Regions from separate parts of the Mycoplana ramosa genome, predicted to be linked through region 1. Evidence: predicted binding sites of a transcription regulator. Region 1 holds the regulator's gene; the other holds the start of a gene.

Evidence for each region. Region 1 encodes PhoB, which activates phosphate uptake and scavenging genes when phosphate is short. Its sites were predicted from a motif close to TGTCATNNANCTGTCAT; they were not measured.
Region 2: JNC62_RS06520 (esterase-like activity of phytase family protein) is a predicted target of PhoB. The motif match lies at 1,639-1,655, and genes of this name have one in related genera.

The regions. Positions count from the first base shown of each region.
Region 1 covers NZ_JBHEEW010000012.1:23,521-26,721, reverse strand. Annotated here, with positions in the region: partial or broken gene pstB (phosphate ABC transporter ATP-binding protein PstB) at 1-377, shown strand, start outside; gene phoU (phosphate signaling complex protein PhoU) at 437-1,150, shown strand; gene phoB (phosphate regulon transcriptional regulator PhoB) at 1,197-1,880, shown strand; gene JNC62_RS15580 (GcrA family cell cycle regulator) at 1,966-2,484, opposite strand; gene JNC62_RS15575 (hypothetical protein) at 2,655-2,912, opposite strand; gene JNC62_RS15570 (aspartate aminotransferase family protein) at 2,911-3,201, shown strand, end outside.
Region 2 covers NZ_JBHEEW010000004.1:93,362-96,562, reverse strand. Annotated here, with positions in the region: gene JNC62_RS06520 (esterase-like activity of phytase family protein) at 1-1,586, opposite strand, end outside; gene hupB (DNA-binding protein HupB) at 1,831-2,106, opposite strand; gene lon (endopeptidase La) at 2,314-3,201, opposite strand, start outside.

The sequences.
Region 1 (3,201 bases):
CCTGCAGAAGGCCGGCCTCTGGAACGAGGTGAAGGACCGGCTGCATGAAGGCGGCACGGGCCCTGTCGGGCGGCCAGCAGCAGCGTCTCTGCATTGCCCGCGCCGTCGCGGTCAGCCCGGAGGTGATCCTGATGGACGAGCCCTGCTCGGCGCTCGATCCGATCGCCACCGCCAAGGTCGAGGAACTGATCCACGAGCTGCGCGAAAACTTCACCATCGTCATCGTCACCCATTCGATGCAGCAGGCCGCGCGTGTTTCGCAGCGCACCGCCATGTTCCACCTCGGCAATCTTGTCGAGGAGAACGACACCGACAAGATGTTCACCAATCCCGACGACCAGCGCACGCAGGACTACATCATGGGCCGGTTCGGCTAAACTCGTTGCGCAGTCGCGAATGAAGACCCGGCGCCAAGGCGCCCGTTGAGGATAAAACCATGTCATCGACCCACATCGTTTCCGTCTACGACGAAGAGTTGAAGTACCTAGCGCGCCGCATCTCCGAGATGGGCGGCACCGCCGAGCAGATGGTGGGTGACAGCGTGCGCGCGCTGGTCAACACCGATGCCGCGCTGGCGCAGAAGGTCATCTCCGAGGACGTCATCCTGGACAATGCCGAGCGGCAGATCAACGAAAAGGCGATCCTGACGATCGCCAAGCGCCAGCCGATGGCGGCGGACCTGCGCGAAATCATGGGCGCGATCCGCATCGCTGCGGAACTCGAGCGCGTCGGCGACCTTGGAAAGAACAATGCCAAGCGCGTGATTGCCGTGCAGAGTTCCGGCATGCCGCGCAAGCTCGCCCGCGGTCTGGAGCATCTGGCCGAACTGGCGCTGATGCAGCTGAAGGAAGTGCTCGACGTTTATGCCTCACGCAACGTCGAGAAGGCCAAGGAGATCCGTGAGCGTGACGACGAGATCGACGCGGTCTACACGTCGCTGTTCCGGGAGCTCCTGACCTACATGATGGAAGACCCGCGCAACATCACGCCCTGCACCCATCTCCTGTTCTGCGCCAAGAACATCGAGCGCATCGGCGACCACGCCACCAACATCGCCGAGACGATCTTCTACATGGCGACGGGTGCACCACCGGAAGGCGAGCGCCCGAAGGACGATCACACCACCTCGGTCGGCGCGGAGATGGAATGATCCGCCTCGAAGTGTCTGAATTTTAGAACGCCGGAGTTCTCAAGGCATGGTTCCCAAGATTACCGTGGTCGAAGACGAGGAGGCGCTCAGCGTCCTCCTGCGCTACAACCTCGAAGCGGAGGGTTTCGAGGTCGATACGATCCTGCGCGGCGACGAAGCGGAGATCCGCCTGCAGGAGCGCCAGCCGGATCTTCTGATCCTCGACTGGATGTTGCCCGGCGTCTCCGGCATCGAGCTTTGCCGGCGTCTGCGCCAGCGCTCCGAGACCGAACGCCTGCCGATCATCATGCTGACGGCCCGCGGCGAGGAGAGCGAAAGGGTGCGCGGTCTTGCCACCGGCGCCGACGACTATGTGGTGAAGCCCTTCTCGACGCCGGAGCTGATGGCTCGGGTGAAGGCGATGCTGCGGCGCGCCCGGCCGGAGGTGGTCTCGACGCTGCTGAAGTGCGGCGACATCGAACTCGACCGCGAGACGCACCGGGTCCATCGCCGGACGCGCGAGGTGCGCCTCGGCCCGACGGAATTCCGCCTGCTCGAGTTTTTCATGACCTCTCCGGGGCGCGTCTTCTCGCGCTCGCAGCTGCTCGACGGCGTCTGGGGGCATGATATCTACGTCGACGAGCGTACGGTGGACGTGCATGTCGGCCGGCTGCGCAAGGCGCTGAACTTTTCCAACATGCAGGACGTCATCCGCACCGTGCGCGGAGCCGGCTATTCGCTGGAGGCCTGATCGGCGGGCCACGACGTCGGAAACGAAAAACGGGCCCCGCGGGGCCCGTTTGCAATTTCGGTCCTCGTTCCCGGCCTTGAACCGGTCAGCGCATGCGCCGACGTTCGGCCGACGGCTGGTAGGCCAGACGCTGATGGTAGAGGCAGTAGGGCGAATTGTCCGGGGACTCGTTGCCGCAGAAGTGAAAATCGTCCGTCAGCGGGTCGCCATTCGGCCACTTGCAGGTGCGCTCGGTGAGTTCGGTCAGCTCCAGCCGGCGCGACATCGGCAACACCACGTTGGTGTCGATGCGCGCGAGCGGTGCGTCGTCGTACTCGAACGCGACCTCTTCCTTGACGACGGTCGCGCCTGCCGGACGGGCGACGGTGCGGGTGACGACGCGCGGGGCGAAGTTCGCGGGGCGCGGCGCAGCGGCCGGCCGTTTGGCGCGCGTCGCTGTCGGCGTGCCGCCGGCCTTGGCGCGGCCGGGCAGAGCGAGGCGGTGCACCTTGCCGATGACTGCGTTGCGGCTGACGCCGCCGAGCTGTGCTGCGATCTGGCTGGCGCTCAATCCTTCGGACCAGAGCTTCTTGAGCTTCTCGACCCTCTCGTCTGTCCAGTTCATACTATCGCCTCCGTTCCAGCGTTCGCTACCGGGAATCCGTCGTCAATGCCCCGGATGGCTCCGGAGCTCGGAACGCCTTGATACTGTTGGTGACTAGTTCCGCCGCATGCAGTCTAGCAATTGACTTTTAACCTACTGACAGGGGGACTCGGTGACAAGAGTCGCCCGATTCAGGCCGAATCGATTTTCCAGTTTTCCCCAACTTGCTCGTTGAGGTGTGGCTGCGCGGCGACACTTTCCGCGCGCAATCCGGATCCGTCTCCGCGACCAACTGGGGCGGAACGGATGGAAGCTGCTTTTATTGACATCGACCGCCGAAATGCCGATAGTGCCGCCGCCGCCGCTGGGCGGCATTTTTCATTTTTCCACACGGAAAGCTCAAGACGAGAATGGATTTCCGCATCCGCTGCGAAGGAGATACGCGCCATGGCTGACGCCACGCCGCTCTACGAGACCTATCTGCGTGCGCCGCTGCGCTTCGAGCGCGGCGAAGGCGTCTGGCTGATCGCGGAAGACGGTTCGCGCTATCTCGACTTTGCCGCCGGCGTTGCGGTCAATTCGCTCGGCCATGCTCATCCGCATCTGGTCGACAGCCTGAAGAGTCAGGCCGACAAGGTCTGGCACGTGTCGAACCTGTACGAGGTGCCGGGGCAGGAAGCCCTTGGCAAGCGTTTGATCGACGCGACGTTCGCCGACAAGGTGTTCTTCACCAATTCC
Region 2 (3,201 bases), on a different contig from region 1:
AGCTTGTCGGCATTGCCTTCGGAGGCGAGCCAGAAACCGCCCTCCCCGTCACTGGCAATGCCTTCGATGTCGAGCTTCTGGGCCGGGGCGCCGTCGCGGGTGATGGTGAGCTTGTCGGTGATCAGCGCCGGCGACTGCGTTGCGTCGATGGTGAAGATCGCCGGGTCGGACGAATAGACGGAATCGCTGACGGCAAAAAGCTTCCCGGGCTCGTCCTTGTCGGCAGCCAAGCCGGACAGCGCGCCAAAACCGACCGGCAGACCGTCCTTGTCCGCCGACCTGATCTGTGGATAGGCCGCCACGCCTTCCGCGCGCTCGTAGATCATCACATGCGACCGGGCGCCGCCGTCCTCGACGAGATCGGTCTCGTTGGCGGTCACGAACAGGTTGCGTGCGGGAATGGCGACCGCGCCCTCAGGACCGATGCCCGAAGGCAGCAACTGCAGCAGTTCGGGCTCCGCGCCGGTGTCCTTGTAGACCCCGACGATCGAGGCGCGCTCAGCGAGCACGAAGAAAAGGTTGTCGTCACCGAACGTCGCCGCTTCAAGGCCCTCCGGCTCGACACCCTTGGAGTTGCGCTTGTCCGGATAGTGGCCGATCGCGGCGATCGCGTGCTCGAAGGAGGGGCCGCTCTCGTAAAGCACCTTGCCGGTCTTGTCGAAGATCGTGAAGCCGCGGCTGCCGCCTTCGTAGTCGCCTTCGTTGGCAACGACCAACCGGTTGTCGTCGAGCCAATTCACCGCATCCGGCTCGCGCTTCTGTCCGTCCTTCTTTCCGGTGAAGGAAATAGCGCCGTCCTTCTTCGTATCGATGTTCTTGAGGTCGACGGCGCCGGCCGAGAAGTGGCCCTTCACCGTCCCGCTCTTGGCGTCGATAATGACGATGTGGTTGTTCTCTTGCAGGGTCAGGGCGATTTCGTCCTGGCCGTTGAAGGAGACGAATTCCGGCTCCGGATCATCGCCGCCGATTTCGGCAAGCCCCGTCAGTGCGACGCGCTTGACCGTTGCGCAATCCGGCACGCCGTCCTTCAGCGACAGAATGACCAGATCGCCAGCCGGCAATTGCGGCAGCGCGCCGTCATTCAGGTCCTCATCGCGCTCGTTCTCGATCGCGATTGCAGCAAGCGTGCCGTCCCTGTTGATTGCGATCGAGTCCGGCTGGCCGCCGAGGTCACAGGTCGCCCCGGTTTTGCGCGTTGCGATGTCGACGGTCGCCAGCAGGCCGGATGGCTTCACGAAGCTCTCGCGGGTGTTGACGGCGACCAGCGCCTTGCCGCCGACGACCGCAACCGAGGTCGGCTCGCCTTCAAAGACCACCGTGCCGGCGGCCTTCGGCGCCTTGGCGTCTGTGATGTCGATGAAGCCGACCGCCCGCATCGGGCTGTCGGAATAGACGAGCGTGTTGCCATCCGCCGTTGCCGTGATGATTTCCGAGGAGGTCGGCGCCTTGGGATCCACACCGTCGGGCATATTGTCGGCCACGGCGAACGAGGCAATCCGGTTGAAGACGGGTTCCGCGGCGGCCGGAAAAGCTGCAGATGCGAGAAGCACGGCGGTAAATACCGCACTCAGTGATCGGTTGGTCATATAATTTCCCCATGTGTCGAACACGCGATGCATGAGGTTCTGCGCGATGGGGATGACAGCCGCATGACAGCGGCCGCCATCTAGACTGCTAAACTGCTATCGCCTCCGGCAGCGATCTCGAACGATCCGTCGAACAACCACATAGGGATGCGACTATCCCGAAAATGCGAAAGGGTCCGGCTTGAACCGAACCCCTCGACCAGCCTGGACGGCCGTCTTCGTGATTGCCGTCTGGCAAATCCGATCAGCCGTTTACGGCGTCCTTCAAGCCCTTGCCGGCCGAGAACTTCGGCACGTTGCGCGCAGGAATGTCGATCTCCGCGCCGGTCGAAAGGTTACGGCCCTTCGAGGCTTCGCGACGCGATACGGAGAAATTGCCAAAACCAACGAGGCGGACGTCGCCGCCGTTCTTCAGTTCGCCCTGGATCGTCTCGAATACGGCATCGACGGCCGACGCCGCATCCGTCTTCGACAGGCCGGACTTCTCAGCAACTGCGGAGACGAGTTCGTTCTTGTTCATGTTTCCACCCCTTTCATACGGTTCGAAACGACTCATACTAAGTCGGGGGCAGAATACGCATCGACCTTGCCGCCGCAACGGGGTTTCAAGGACAAACGTTGAAAATCCGGGCTTCTCACAGGCTTTTTCAACGGAAAAGGCCGGCACTGTGGCCGGCCTTTAGCATTTCGGCCCTCAAACGAGCCGATTTTAAGAGGTCGTTTACCCTCAATGGGCGATCGCGGCACCGGTCTCGTCGGTCGATTCGACGGTTGCAACCGGCTTCGATTCAACCATCGACGGATCCCATTCGATCGGCTCCGGCTTGCGGACCAGCGCATGTTCGATCACCTCGCCCATGCGCGAGACCGGAATGATCTCCATGTTGTTCTTCACGTTGTCCGGAATTTCCGCCAGGTCCTTGGCGTTCTCTTCCGGGATCAGCACCTTCTTGATGCCGCCGCGAAGGGCCGCAAGCAGCTTCTCCTTCAGGCCGCCGATCGGAAGGACGCGACCACGCAGCGTCACTTCGCCCGTCATCGCGATATCCTTCGAGACCGGGATGCCGGTCATGATGGAGACGATGGCGGTCGCCATGGCGATGCCGGCCGACGGCCCGTCCTTCGGCGTCGCGCCTTCCGGCACGTGCACGTGGATGTCGGTCTTGTCGAAGCGCGGCGGCTCGATGCCGAAATCGATGGCGCGCGAGCGGACATAGGATGCCGCCGCCGAAATCGATTCCTTCATGACGTCCTTCAGGTTGCCGGTCACCGTCATGCGGCCCTTGCCACCCGGCAGGCTCACGCCTTCAATCGTCAGCAGTTCGCCGCCGACCTCGGTCCAGGCGAGACCCGTGACAACGCCGACCTGATCCTCGCGTTCGGCTTCGCCGTGGCGGAAGCGCGGCACGCCGAGGAAGTCGTGGATGTTGTCCGCCGTCACCTCGATCTTGGTGGCCTTGCCCTTGATGATCTCGGTCACCGCCTTACGGGCGAGCTTCATCAGTTCGCGCTCGAAGTTACGGACACCGGCCTCGCGGGTGTACTGCTGGATCACCGCCATCAGGGCCCCGTCGGTAACGGAGAATTCCTTCTCCTGCAGGGCATGGTCGCGGAC